4 regions of the Nonomuraea sp. CX421 genome follow, and region 1 is predicted to be linked to each of the others. Evidence: riboswitches for the same ligand, from Rfam matches in the RefSeq annotation. Region 1 holds a riboswitch; each other region holds the start of a gene.
What was found. Region 1 has a riboswitch for cyclic di-AMP ahead of AC5L3X_RS34040 (CHAP domain-containing protein). Riboswitches for the same ligand answer to the same signal wherever they lie in the genome.

Region 1 (3,464 bases):
ACAGCGCGCCGACGATCTCGGCGAGCCGGGACCGCTCGTCCATGGCCCGGACGTATCTCCAGCCGGGCATCTCGAACGCGACGCGCAGGCGTTCGAGCACCTCGGGGTCGAACAGCTCGGGCGCCTCGGCCAGGCGGCCCGCGTGCACGGCCGCCGTTTCGGCGCTCTGGACGGCGGTGTAGGTCTCCCGTAGTTCCCCCGCGATCCCCGCGGGCAGCCGGACCTCCTCCAGCGGCCCCGCCGCCGCGCGCACGGCGCTCACCACCCGCGCGTCGCAGGCGAACAGACCGGTGGGATCCAGCCAGGCCACCCGCGCGGCCCCGGCGTCGTCGGGCGGGCCCGCCGGGGTGCCGTGATCCGCGCCGGACTCGGGGTGACCGCCCTCGGCCGGGGCGGTCCCGGCCAGGTGGCGGTAGGCGAGCAGGCAGTCCCGCTCGTCGCCCGCGAGGACGCCGACGTGGTCGAGAGTCCGCGACAGGGGGAAGACGCCGTCCGCCGGGATGGCGCCGTACGCGGGCTTGAAGCCGGCCACCCCGCACAGCGCGGCGGGGATGCGCACGGAGCCGCCGGTGTCGGTGCCGAGCGCGAGCGGGACCAGGCCGGCGGCCACGGCGGCCGCGCTGCCGCCGCTGGAGCCGCCCGACATGCGGGCCGGATCGTGGGGGTTGCGTGAGGGGCCGGTGGCCGACCGGTCGCCCGTGGGGCCGTAGGCGAACTCGTGGGTCGTGGTCGTGCCGACGATGACCGCGCCGGCCCGGCGCAGCCGCGTCACGCACTCCGCGTCGGTCTCGGCGACGTGGCCGGCGAAGTGCCGCGATCCCATGGTCACGGGCAGGCCGGCGACCATGATCAGATCCTTGACGCCCACCGGCACGCCGTGCAGATGGCCTCGATCGGCGCCCTCGGCCAGCTCGTCGTCCGCCCGCCGCGCCGCCGCCCGGGCCCCGTCGGCGTCGACGGTCACGAACGCGTTGAGCGGCGGATCGAGCCGGGCGATGGCGTCGAGCGCCAGCTCGGTCAACTCGGCCGACGTGGTCCGGCCCGCGCGCAGGTCGCGGGCGAGCTCGGTGATGCCGCGGCCGGCGAACGGGCCAAGGGAGATCGGCATGGTGGTCCTCACGGGTGTCACGACAGTGGACAGTCTCCATACCATGCCGGTCGCGGTTCGATCTATCGCGGGGTGGTCTGGAGCGCCCCCGCTTTGCCTTTCCGAGAGGCCCGTTTGAGGGTGGAAAGGTAAAAGTTCGGGCCGACATCCGTTGCGGGATAGGGGATTCCGTTAGGGGGACCCTAACCGCGCTTGCAGTGCTCTATACGATTCGCATACCTTGGTGGACATATGCGGTAGACGCCAGGGCTGAGAGAGACGTCCGCGTTACCGTTCAATTGCCGGAGACTACGTCCTGACCTGCGTGAACCTTCAGCGCAGAGCGACGTGGCCCGCCGAATCCGCGACATCGCGAAACCGGGGACCCACTTCATTTCTGGGGTGAATCGGTCGATCTCTTCCAGAGACGGTCCGTAGGGCACTTCCACGCCCGAACCCGGCAGCTAACCCGGTAGGCGGAATGGAAGCAAGGAGCAATCTCTGCATGGCCAAGAACATCCTGAACCGCGCCCAGATCAAGGCCAACGCCTCCCGGATCGCAGTCGGGCTGACCATCGCGGCCGGTGCGGCCTTCGTCGGAGCGCCGGCGATGGCGGCCCAGCACCCGGCGCAGACCAACGCCTCCCAGCAGCAGGTCGCCGCGGCCCCCGCCAACCAGGTGAGCACCCAGAGCGTGCTGCAGATCGCCGAATCGCAGATCGGCGTCAAGGAGAACGCGTCCGGCGGCGGAACCCCGTACCACAGCTGGTACATGTCCTCGCCGCGCGCGGCCGAGACCCTCGCCCGTGACGGCGGCGGCAGCCCGAAGCTGTACGCCAACGCCCCGTGGTGCGCCATGTTCATCTCCTGGGTCGGCGAGCAGGCCGGCGCCCGCAGCACGATGGGCTGGGACGCCTACACCGTCACCTACGCCGACTGGTTCAAGGCCAACAAGCGCTGGGGCGACGGCGCCAAGCCCGGAGCCGTGGTCTTCTACGACTGGAACAGCGGCGAGTCCACCAGCGGCATCGACCACGTCGGCCTGGTCAAGAAGGACAACGGCGACGGCACGATCACCGCGATCGAGGGCAACACCGGCAACGGCAAGGTCGAGGAGCGAGTCCGGCCCAAGACGCAGGTCACGGGCTACGGCTACCCCGCCTACAAGGCCTGACCGGTTGACCTCCTCCTGACCCCCTCCGCCGGAGATCCCCCGTCCGGACGACATCCGCGCCCCGCACGCCGGGGCGCGGATGTCGTTTCTTTCAGGACGGCGGACGGGTCGGCCGAAGTGGGCTGGTGACGGGATGACCATGGCGTCGTATAGTGCGGTCAAGATCGTAGTTCGGTCGGATCGGCCGGCGGCCGTGACGGCCCCTTCCCTCGTCGGACACCATCCCGGGGCCGCCCCGTACCAGCCGGAGGAGAGTCGAGTGGATTCATGCGGACACCCGCCTGTCGCGTTATCGGAGCGGTGATCGCGGTGCAGGCGAGAGGGCACACCCCATCAGGTCCCGGTCACACCACCCGACGTGTCACAGCAGTCGCCATGGCGGCTGCTTTTTTCGTTGCCGGCACCGCCGTCGTCCCGCCGGCGACCGCCACCTCCGCCACCTCCGCCACCTCGGGCGCTGAGCGGGCCGAGCGGGCCGAGCCGCCCGCGGCCGGGGCCGCCACCGAGCGGGAGGCCCTGTCGGCGGCGCGGCTGACCGGGGAGCGCGTCGAGGTCGGCTCCCTGCGGACCGAGACGCGCACGGTCCACGCCACCCCCGGTGGCGCCCTCGTGCTGGAGCAGCACGCCCGGCCGATCCGCGTGCGCCAGGACAGCCGCTGGGTCGAGGTGGACACGACACTGCGGCGCCTGCCCGACGGCTCGGTGGCCCCGGCCGCGACGGCGGCCCGACTACGGTTCTCCGGCGGCGGCGCGGCTCCGATGGCGACGGTCACGCGAGGGGCCAAGTCACTGGCCGTGTCCTGGCCGGGCGGCCTGCCCGCGCCTGCCCTCGACGGCCCCACCGCCACCTACGCCGAGGTGCTGCCCGGCGTGGACCTCCAGGTCACGGCCGACGTGGACGGCTTCTCGCACGTGCTCGTGGTGAAGACGCGGCAGGCGGCCCAGAACGGCCGGCTGGACCGGCTGCGGTTCGCCCTCCGGGCCGAAGGGCTGTCCGTGCGGCGCAGCCGGGGCGGCGGCGTCGAGGCGGTCGACCGGGCCGGCGCGGAGGTGTTCGTCGCCCCGGTGCCGCTGATGTGGGACTCGCCCGCCACTCCCGACGGCCGCCGCGCCGCCCCCGCCGTCCGGCCGGGCGAAGGGCCGGCCCCGGGCTCGCGGCACGAGGCGATGGGCCTGGAACTGGCCGGCGAGACGCTGACGCTC
Region 2 (3,464 bases), on a different contig from region 1:
CAGCGCGACCAGCCCGTGCACCTCGGCCTGCCGGGGCATCAGCCCGGCCAGCACCCGGCCGAGCCGCAGCGCGTCGTCGCACAGCGCGGGCCGCATCCAGTCGCCGCCGGCGGTGGCCGAGTAGCCCTCGTTGAAGACGAGATAGATCACCTCCAGCACCGAGGCCAGCCGCCCCGCGAGCTCATCGCCCTGCGGCACCTCGAACGGGACCTTCCGGTCGGCCAGCGTTCGTTTGGCCCGCACGATCCGCTGCGCCACGGTGGGCTCGGGCACCAGGAAGGCCCGGGCGATCTCGTCGGTCGTCAGCCCGCCGAGCACCCGCAGCGTCATCGCCACCCGTGCCTCGGTCGACAGCACCGGATGGCAGGCGGTGAACACCAGCCGGAGCAGGTCGTCCTCGATCTCCTCGACATCGGGGAGCTCGTCCTCGCCGTCGAGGTCGCGGCCGAGCTCGACCAGCTTGCGCTCGTAGCGCTCCTGGCGGCGCAGCAGGTCGACGGCGCGCCGCTTGGACACCGCCATGAGCCAGGCGCCCGGGTTGCGCGGCACGCCCGACTCCGGCCACTGCTCCAGCGCCGCGACCAGCGCGTCCTGCGCGAGCTCCTCGGCCAGGCCGAGGTCGCCGTGCATCATCCGGGCCAGCCCGGCGATGAGGCGGGCCGCCTCGATCCGCCACACCGCCTCGATCGCCTGATGGGTCTCGGAAGCCGTCACCGGCCCATGAGACCAGCCCCCGGGCCCGCCCGCAACCGCGCCCGCGACGCGTCCGTCCGGCCCGGAATCTCGTGCCGGCCCGGAATCTCGTGCCGGGCCGCGATCTCGAGACGGCCCGCGGGCCCGCCACCGGCCAGGCGTGGCGGGGCGACGGGATCAAGCGCCTTCGTGGCCCTCCAGGGACCCGCGCAGGGCGCGCTCGCGCTCGGCGGTCTCGGGCGACATCGACTCCGGCGGCAGGTCGGTCGGGTCGAACACCTGCCACACGTGCAGGCCAACGCCCTCGTGCCCGCCCGGGACGGGGACCCGCATCGCCCATTCAAGGGCCTCCTCGCGCGACTTGACCTGGATCAGCCAGAAGCCGGCGATGAGCTCCTTCGCCTCGGTGAACGGCCCGTCGAGCACGGTCGCCCTGCCCCCGCTGTAGGCGATGCGGGCACCGTGCGAGCTGGGGTAGAGCCCCTCGGCGGCCAGCAGGACCCCGGCCTTGACCAGCGACTCGTTGTACTCGGTCATCGCGTCCACCAGCTCCTGGCTGGGCATGACGCCGGCCTCGGTCTCCTCGTTGCCCCTGCCAACGATCATGAACTTCACGACGCCGACCTCCTTCGTCCGTTGCCGGGGCCCCGGCCGGACCCCGCGCTCACCAACGCGTCGAACTCCGTGCCCGCGAATCGACACGTCTCGCCAGGATTGTTCCGGAGAAGCGGCGAGCGCGCGCCCGAGGGGGAGTGGGGCGCGCTCGCCGGAAGGGGGAGGCGGAAAGGAGGGTCAGGCCGCGTACGACGGGTAGCCGTAGCCGACGACCTGCCACTTGGGCCGGACCCGCTCCTCGACCTTGCCGTTGCCGGTGTTGCCCTCGATGGTGGTCAGCGTGCCGTTGCCGTTGTCCTTGACGACGAAGCCGACGTGGTTGATCGAGCCGATGCTCTTGCTGCCGCTCCAGGCGAAGAAGACGACGGCGCCGGGCTCAGGGGTGGTGCCCCAGCGGCCCTGGTCGGCGAACCACTGGGCGTGCGTCACGGTGTAGGCGTCCCAGCCGATCTGGGACCGGGCGCCGGCGTTCTCGCCGACCCAGGAGACGAACATCGCGCACCAGGCGGCGTTGAGGTAGGCGGCCCGGTTGCCGCCGTCACGGGCGATCGTCTCGGCGGCGCGCTGCGAGTCGGCGTACCACTTCTGGAACTTGGTGCCTCCCCCGTAGGCGTTCTCCGAGATGCCGATCTGGGACCTGGCCAGGGCGAGCACCTGATCCGCCGTCACGCTGACCACGTCGGCCTTGGCCGGGGTCTCCGCGCCGGCGCCCGCGTGCTGGGGGGTGTCGGCGGAGGCGGGGGCGACGACGCCGAAGGCCGCGGTGGCGGTGAGGGTGACGCCCAGGGCGGCGCGGGCGGCGTGGCGCCTGAGGGTATGGGAAAGACGACTGACGGCCATCGGTGGGGGACTCCTCGCTTCCATACCGCTTACCGAGTTAGCTGACGGGTTCGGACGTGGAAGCTGCCCTACGGCACGATGTGCCGATTCACCCCAATGAGACCTGGGTCCCCGGTTCCGCGAGAGGCGGATTCAGCGGTCGCAGGTAGATCCTGCGATGTTCTTGTCGATGGAACGGCAACGAACCGATAAAACGGACGTATGCCGCGAATGCCCCATAAGGTAATACAGCGGGCAAGGGGATGACAAGGTGGGTAACTGCCCTGGTCAGGAAAGTTGTCGGCGAGCCGCCGCGAGCAGCCCCATCATGGCGAGGCTCTCGTCAAGGGGCATGATCGCGCTCTCGGTCCGCCCGGCGGCCAGCGCGTCGCGCACCTCGCGCACCTCGCCGGCGTATCCGTTGTCCTCGGGAGCGAGCTCGTACGTCTCCGATTCGATCGACGGCCCGCTCAGGGTCATCCGTCGCGGCGCCCAGAACGGCGCCTCGATGTCGGCCCGCATCCCGGTGCCGACCACGTACGCGCTGTTGGGCAGGGCACCCAGTAACGAGACCTCCACCAGCGCCCGCCTGCCGCCCGGGTAGAGGAGCACGCCCGCCGCCTCCGCGTCCACGCCCGACGGCGCCAGCGACCCCGTCATCCGCAGCTCCGGCGGTGTCCCCAGGAGCAGCTGAGCCAGCCCGAACGGGTAGATCCCGAGGTCGAGCAGTGCCCCGCCGCCGAGTTCCGGAGCCCAGAGCCGATGCAGCGGGTCATACGGCGAAGCGAATCCGAAGCTGGCGTGCACGGAGCGCAGGTCACCGAAGCGCGGATCGGCCGCCAGCCGCTGGATTAGCGGGTTGAACCGCATCCACATGGCCTCCATCAGGAAGACGCCGGCCTCGCGGGCCAGCCGCACCATCCGCTCGGCGTCGGCGAGCGAGGCGGCCAGGGGCTTCTCGCACAGCACCGCCTTGCCCGCGGCGATCGCGGCCTCGGCCACCTCCAGGTGCTGGGCGTGCGGCGTCGCCACGTAGACGGCGTCCACGGCGGGATCGGCGCACAGCGCGGCGTACGAGCCGTGGGCCGACTCGGCGCCCAGTGCCGCGGCCAGCGCGCGTGCCCGGCCGAGGTCGCGCGAGCCGACGGCCGCCACCCGCATCCCCGGCTCCGCCGCGATGACCGCCCCTACGGTCCTGGCGATGCCGCCGGTCGCCGCGATTCCCCATGAAAGATCCCTCATAAGGAGGGATCGTAATCTTTACCCCCTGTTGAACTGATCCGGGTCGGGTCCGAGCCGTTTCCCGATGTTCATCGCCCCGATAGCCGCGATGTCCT
Region 3 (3,464 bases), on a different contig from region 1:
GCAGCGCGCCCTGCTGCCGCATTTCCCGATAGTGCGAGTAGGGATCGCGTAGAAACTCCGGATCGAACGGATCAAAACCCAGGAGGTCGGTCGCGCTCGTAGACGAGCTGTAAGGGTCACTGTGGCCGCTCATCGCGCTCCGAAGTGTAGCGACATATCACGAGTACTTCATATATAACGGATCATGTCAATGTATAGGTCAAGTGCAGGGATTATCGCGCTTGACGACCTTTCAGATATGCGTTTACCGTCTGCGGGACGAGCAGGTGGTTCGGGGAGAATCGCTGTTGGGGGGAGGGCTCCCGATGGATGTGCTCACCGAGGGTGTTGAGCTGAGCCATGCCGACTTAGCGTTGCTGGCGGAGCTTGCCAAGGGAGTCACGGTCGATCGGGTCGGCAGACGGCTGGATATCAGCGGCCGTACGGTCCGCCGCAGGCTGCGAGGGATCTGCGACCGCATCGGGGTGGCCACGGCGATCGAGGCCGTGGCCTGGGCGGCGCGCCGCCAGCTGATCTAGCGGAGAACCGGCGCCCGGTCGCCGGAGCCTCGCCGTGAGATCGGGTGCCCTGGGTGAAGGCGCTCAGTCGGCAATGCGTACGGCGCCGGCGAACGGCCGCCGGGCGATCGACGCGATGCGCACGACGTCGCCGGTGCGGGGCGCGTGGACCATCATGCCGCCGCCGAGATAGATGCCGACATGGTGCAGGTCGCTGTAGAAGAACACCAGGTCGCCCGGCCGCATCTCCTCTTTGGAGACATGCCGGCCGGCGGTCCACTGGCTGCCCGTGTAGTGCGGCAGCGAGATGCCGACTCGCTGGTAGGCGGCCATGACCAGGCCGGAGCAGTCGTAGCCGCTCGGCCCCTCGGCGCCCCAGACGTAGGGCTTGAGCTGCTGCGTCAGCGCCCACCTGGCGGCCTCGGCGGCCTTGCCGCTGCCCGCGATCGGCAGGTTGACCCGCACGGCGCGGGTGCCGGGACGGCCGGCCTCGCCGAGCGCGCGGTTGAACAGGTTGCTCTCGACCTTGGCGACCAGTGTCACGATCTTGTCGCGCTTGCCGCCGAGGTCGTCGACGAGTTTCCGCACCTCGTCGATGCGCGAAGCCGCACTGTCCCTGGCCTGCTCGGCCGTCGCCCTGGCCCGGTTGACCTGGTTGACCTGTTCGCCCTGCTGCTGCTCCAGGGCGTAGGTGGTGGCGGCGCGGTCGAGGAACCGCTCGGGGTCGTCGGAGCTGATCAGGGCCATGGCCCGGCCGAGGCCGCCGGTCATGTACTCGTTCTGGGCCAGCAGGCTGGCCTTGGCGCGCTTGGTGGCCAGGTCGGTCTCGCTGGCGGCCAGTGTCTTCTTCGCGGCCGCGGCCGACTTCTGGGCGGCCTTGAGCTTCTCGCGCTGGCCGTTGTACTCCTCGGTCAGCGTCGCGATCCGCGTGTGCATCTCCTCGACCTGCTTGGACAGCTCGCTGAGGGATGGCGTGGGATCGGCGGCGACCGGAGCCGCGGGGAGGGCGAAGACGAGCGCGGCGATGGCGGCGCCGAGGACGGCGAACCGGCGGGGCCCGGAATGTTCCGGGGGGCGGGCGTGCTCGCCCGCGATCTTCCTCCCGCGATCGCGCGTGCGCTTCACCGACCAGCTCCTCTCATCGACGCCTACCGGGTTAGCTGACGGGTTCGGGCCGGAGCAGCCCTACCGAGCGTCGCGCTCGGATTCACCCCAGTGGTGGTTGGCGGCCACCGGCGGGTCCCCGGCTCCCCCGTGGGGGATTGGGCGCGTCTCCACGCGGCGATCGCATGGGTGACATCGTCGCTGGACATTAGTGCACCTTGGGTTCTTGCTCAACCAGAACTGCCAACTCGGTTGAGATTGCGCCACCGATGGGTCACAAGGTGATGTCGGGCCCAGGCGACCCTGACTGATTTTATGCCGCGTTTGCCCCTGCTTGAGCTGGCCTTGTCCTTCTGGGAGTGACATGTCGGGAGAAGGGCAAGAGGAGAGATTTACGGGCGAGCCGTAATGCGATCTGTACTCTGGAGAGCCATGGAACAGGCCACCGAAGTGACGGTCCAGGACACCGGCATTCTCGTGCGCCGTGCCCGCACCGCCGATGTCAGGACCATCGGACGCCTGGTCGCCACCTACGCGGGCGCCGGGCCCCGCCTGCTGCGGAAGGCCACGGTCACGCTGTACGAGGACGTCCAGGAGTTCTGGGTGGCCGAGCGGTCAGGAGAGGTCGTCGGCTGCGGGGCGCTGCACGTGCTCTGGGAGGACCTCGCCGAGATCCGCACGGTGGCCGTGGACCCCGAACACCGCGGGCTCGGGATCGGTCACCGCATCGTCTCCGCGCTGCTGGGCACGGCCCGAGAGCTCGGCCTGCAGCGGGTCTTCTGTCTCACATTCGAAGTCGACTTCTTCGGCAGGCACGGATTCCATCCCATCCAGGGCACGCCTGTCTCCCCTGAGGTCTATGCCGAACTCCTGGCCTCGTACGACGAGGGTGTGGCGGAGTTCCTTGATCTCGAACATGTCAAGCCGAACACCTTGGGCAACACCCGCATGCTGCTCCACTTGACATCAGGTGACTCGGATCTTGACTAAGGCGAAAGGTGATTGTTGATACCTATGTCGATACGTTGGGCGACACAGGCATGTGTCCTGACACGTGCCACATGCGCACTCGAAGCGAGGTGACACGGTGAGCACAGGACAGCCACCGTATCCTCAGGACGAATCCGGCGAGAATCCTGGATCTCCTGAATACGGACAGCAGTACCAGGGTCGTCCCCATGGCGAGCCCGACCCCGATGTGACGGTCGTCGGCTACCGTGCCGACGACTACGGCCAGCAGCAGGGCCAGCCCCAGTACGGCCAGCAGGGCCAGTCCCAGCCGGGCTATGGTCAGCAGCCCCAGTACGGCCAGCAGGCCGACTACGGCCAGCAGGGCTATGGCCAGCAGGGGCAGCCCGGCTACGGCCAGCAGCCCCAGTACGGCCAGCAGGGTTACGGTCAGCAGAGCCAGTCCCAGCCCGGTTACGGTCAGCAAGGTCAGTCCCAGCCCGGTTACGGTCAGCAGGGCCAGTCCCAGCCCGGCTATGGTCAGCAGCCCCAGTACGGCCAGCAGTCGCAGTACGGCCAGCAGCCCGAATACGGTCAGCAGGGCTATGGCCAGCAGCCCGAATACGGTCAGCAGGGCTATGGCCAGCAGCAGGGGCAGCCCGAATACGGCCAGCCTGGTTACGCCCAGCAGCCGGAGTACGGCCAGCAGCAGCCTTCGGGCCAGCAGGGCTACGGTCAGCAGGGGCAGTCGCAGCCCGGTTACGGCCAGCAGCCGCCCTCGGGTCAGCAGTACGGCCAGCAGCCCGGTTACGGTCAGCAGCAGTACGGCCAGCAGCCGCCCTCCCAGCCGGAGTACGGTCAGCAGCAGTACGGCGGGCAGCCCGGCTACGCGCAGCCCCAGCAGGGCTACGGCCA
Region 4 (3,464 bases), on a different contig from region 1:
GGCGAAGGCGCGGAAGCGGTCGGGCACGTAGGCGGTGGCCGCGCTGGGGAAGGCCGACACCCGCACCCGCCCCGCGCCCGCCTCGGCGAAGGCGCGCAGCCGGGTCTCGAACAGCGTGACCCCGTCGAGGATCTCCGACGCCTGGTCGAGCGCCGCCCGCCCGGCGTCGGTGGGCCGTACCCCGCGCGGCAGCCGGTCGAACAGCCGCACGCCCGCCCGCCGCTCCAGGGTGGCGATCTGCCGCGACACGGCCGGCTGGGTCATCGAGAGCTCCCCGGCCGCGGCCGAGAAGGAGCCGAGCCTGCCCACCTCGTGCAGCACCCGGAGCGACCAAAGGTCAAGCATGCATGGAGCTTATGCCTTTCATGCCGAATCCGCAGTAGTGCGCATGCCTCGGCCGGTGGATGCTCGGCACATGGAGACGATCGACGACCATCAACTGGACTGGCTGGACGAGGTGCTGCCCGGTGGGCCCGTCCGGATCCTCGACGCCGGGTGCGGCGACGGCGGGCTGGCCGCCGCGCTGGCCCGGCACGGGCACGAGGTCACCGCCCTGGACATCTCGGCCGAGGCCGTCGCGGCGGCGCGGTCGGCCGGGGTGCCCGCCGTGCGGGCCGACCTGGCGAGTCATCGGGACGACCCGTTCGACGTGATCATCCTGTCGCTTTCGCTGCACCACATGAGCCCGCTGGAGGCCGTGCTCGACCGGGCGGCCGCGCTGCTGGCCCCCGGCGGGACCCTGGCGGTGGACGAGTTCGCCTGGGACCGGGCCGGCGCGGCGGACGCCGCCTGGTTCTACGACGCGGGCGCGCTGCTGGCCGCCGCCGGGCTCGCCGACTTCCCGCGCGGGCCCTGCCCGGACCCGGCCGGGCGCTGGCGGGCCGCCCACGCGGGATACGCGCGCGGTGACGCCATGCTCGCCGGGATCGCCGCGCGCTTCCGGATCGACGACGTACGGCGTCAGCCGTACCTGTCCCGCTACCTCGGCGGCAGGTTGGTCTCCGGCGCCGAGGAGGTCGCCGGAGAGCTGTGGCGGATCGAGCGCGAGCGGATCGCGGCCGGGACCCTCCAGCATGTGGGGCTCAGGGTGACAGCGCGACAGAAGTGACATTTGGGACCTGACACACAGGCGTTTCGTCAAGTGTGAGGAGGGTCACATTCTCATTACAGAACCCCCTGATAAACAGGGGCTCATCACCTTACTGACACCTTTATCGGATCTTTACAGCTTGACTCTGCCTTTGCTTGTTCGTGACAAAGCGGCGTAGGTTCTGGCGTCGCGGCGAACACGCCATGTTCGCCGCCCGCCGACATCGGTCCGCCGATGTGGTCGAGACAAAGATCCGCCGGTCGCCGTCCGCCTCGAACGCGAGGCCGGTGACCTGCCGAATCCGTGCAGCCAGGAGGCACGGAACCGGGGACCCAGCGATCCTTCGTGGATCAGGGGTGAATCGGCGCGCATCGCGCCGTAGGGCGACTTCCAGGCCCGAATCCGTCAGCTAACCCGGTAGGCGTTCGTGGAAGATCCAAGGAGAAATCCTGTCTACCTCGCAAAACCCCCGTCTGTCCCGCCTTGCCCTGAGTGGCGTGGCCCTCACGATGACCGTGACGGCCGGCGGCCTGGTGCACCCCGCTCAGGCCGAGGTGGCGACGGCGAGCGGCTCGGCCCTTTCCCCCGCGACGGCCACGACGGCCACGACGGGCGCCACGGTGCGGACCACGGCGCCCGCGCGGACCAACGCCGGATCGGTGACCGTCGCGTCCGGGAAGAACAAGACCGCGAAGAGTAAGACCGCGAAGAGATCGAAGGCCGCACGGCAGCAGGCGAAGGCCCGCACGGCCGTCGCCGTGGCCAGGAACCAGATCGGTGACCCGTACCGGTACGGCGCCACCGGACCCGGTTCGTTCGACTGCTCCGGCCTCGTCCAGTACGCCTGGAGGAAGGCCGGGGTGACGATCCCGCGCGTGACGAACAGCCAGTACGCACGCATCAAGAAGAAGGTCTCCTGGAAGAACCTCCAGCCAGGAGACCTGATGTTCTTCCGCGGGCTCGGTCACGTGGGCATGTACGTCGGCAAGGGCAAAATGATCCATTCGCCGAGGACCGGCTTCACGGTACGCGTCGAGAAGGTCAGCGGGTGGCGCAAGTCGTCGTTCGTGGGGGCGGTACGTCCCGGTCTGTGACCTGTAGGGCCGAATGGGAGCTGGCGGAATCTCAGCGGTCTGTCGCCGACTTGTCGTTCGCGGCAGACCGCTGGGATTCGCTCCGCCGAGTGACTCCCGGCCGCTCAGGAGGGAGACCCGGCTTCGGGTGAATGCCGGCGGTGCGACCGCGAACCTCCTGGGGTCACCGGTCGGTCACGGTTCGCGCGTCAGACGTGGACGCGGCTTTCCCGGCCTCGGGCTCGGGGCTGTCCGCGAGCTTCAGCCAGACGACCCCCGCGATGATCACTGCCAGCCAGAACGCTCGAGTGACAGTGAGTGACTCGTCGAAGAACACCGGGCCGAGGACGGCGGCGCCGACTGCGCCGATGCCCGCCCAGACGGCGTAGCCGATCCCGACGTCGATGTTCCGGAGAGCGACGCTGAGGCAGAAGAGCGTCAGCAGGAAGAACACGACGGCGGAGACGGACCAGCCCAGGACGGTGAATCCCGCGCTGCCTCCGACGCTGAGCGCGTAGCCGACCTCGAATGCTCCGGCCAGCAGGAGCACGAGCCACGCACCGGCCTTGGAACCGTGCTGTGCGCCTGTCGCGGTCATGGGGGTCAGTCCTTTCGTGATGCGGGAGTGTGGGGCGAGCGGGTGGTGCGCGGTGGGGACGCCGGATGGCTCATCAGGCCGCTCCACTGAGTTGCAGTCCGACGACGCCGGCGATGACGATGAGGATGCCGAGGAGCTTCCTCCCGTTCAGACGCTCGCCGAGCAGCAGTGCGCCGACGACGACGATCCCGACGCCTGCCACCGAGGTCCAGAGGGCATAACCGACGCCGACGTCGAAGGTGAGAAGTGCCAGGCTGAGGAAGAAGGTCGCGATCGCGCCGCTGACCAGGGTCGCGGCGGTCCACCACAGGTGGGTGAAGCCCTTCGCCTTGCTTGCCGAGAGGGCCACCGCGATCTCGAAGATCACGGCGACTCCCAGGTAGAGCCAGCTCATGGGTGTTCCTTTCGGGTAGATTCCTGCATGTACATGCATATGAGAACGCGTGATTCGGCCCCCGCGATCGGGCGCGGGGGATCGTCAGGGGACGACCAGGTTGCCGAGGTCGCTCAGAGCGCGGCTGAGCCGGCTCGCGTCGAGCTGCGGATAGTGCGCCGCCACGTGGCCGAGGAGTTCGCGAACCCGCTCCTCGTAAGGGCCGCGCACCTCCCGGACCAGGCCCTCTCCCTGCTCGGTGATGACCGCGTAGACCCCGCGCCCGTCGTCAGGGCAGATGTCGCGGCGAGTCAGGTTCTTCGCCTCCAG

Region 2: another riboswitch for cyclic di-AMP. It lies ahead of AC5L3X_RS25620 (CHAP domain-containing protein); the one in region 1 lies ahead of AC5L3X_RS34040 (CHAP domain-containing protein).
Region 3: another riboswitch for cyclic di-AMP. It lies ahead of AC5L3X_RS02330 (C40 family peptidase); the one in region 1 lies ahead of AC5L3X_RS34040 (CHAP domain-containing protein).
Region 4: another riboswitch for cyclic di-AMP. It lies ahead of AC5L3X_RS21315 (C40 family peptidase); the one in region 1 lies ahead of AC5L3X_RS34040 (CHAP domain-containing protein).

The regions. Positions count from the first base shown of each region.
Region 1 covers NZ_JCADBK010000029.1:31,792-35,255, reverse strand. The annotation lists gene AC5L3X_RS34045 (amidase) at 1-1,108, opposite strand, end outside; cyclic di-AMP (ydaO/yuaA leader) riboswitch at 1,432-1,581, shown strand; gene AC5L3X_RS34040 (CHAP domain-containing protein) at 1,593-2,261, shown strand; gene AC5L3X_RS34035 (LamG-like jellyroll fold domain-containing protein) at 2,637-3,464, shown strand, end outside.
Region 2 covers NZ_JCADBK010000015.1:155,734-159,197, forward strand. The annotation lists gene AC5L3X_RS25610 (RNA polymerase sigma factor) at 1-714, opposite strand, end outside; gene AC5L3X_RS25615 (YciI family protein) at 871-1,299, opposite strand; gene AC5L3X_RS25620 (CHAP domain-containing protein) at 1,486-2,148, opposite strand; cyclic di-AMP (ydaO/yuaA leader) riboswitch at 2,160-2,296, opposite strand; gene AC5L3X_RS25625 (Gfo/Idh/MocA family protein) at 2,416-3,369, opposite strand; gene AC5L3X_RS25630 (aldo/keto reductase) at 3,388-3,464, opposite strand, start outside.
Region 3 covers NZ_JCADBK010000001.1:498,331-501,794, reverse strand. The annotation lists gene AC5L3X_RS02340 (cytochrome P450) at 1-22, opposite strand, end outside; gene AC5L3X_RS02335 (LuxR C-terminal-related transcriptional regulator) at 306-518, shown strand; gene AC5L3X_RS02330 (C40 family peptidase) at 582-1,622, opposite strand; cyclic di-AMP (ydaO/yuaA leader) riboswitch at 1,628-1,776, opposite strand; gene AC5L3X_RS02325 (amino-acid N-acetyltransferase) at 2,034-2,591, shown strand; gene AC5L3X_RS02320 (RDD family protein) at 2,689-3,464, shown strand, end outside.
Region 4 covers NZ_JCADBK010000011.1:143,265-146,728, forward strand. The annotation lists gene AC5L3X_RS21305 (LysR family transcriptional regulator) at 1-345, opposite strand, end outside; gene AC5L3X_RS21310 (class I SAM-dependent methyltransferase) at 416-1,108, shown strand; cyclic di-AMP (ydaO/yuaA leader) riboswitch at 1,374-1,529, shown strand; gene AC5L3X_RS21315 (C40 family peptidase) at 1,588-2,184, shown strand; gene AC5L3X_RS21320 (DMT family transporter) at 2,348-2,761, opposite strand; gene AC5L3X_RS21325 (DMT family transporter) at 2,835-3,194, opposite strand; gene AC5L3X_RS21330 (MarR family winged helix-turn-helix transcriptional regulator) at 3,240-3,464, opposite strand, start outside.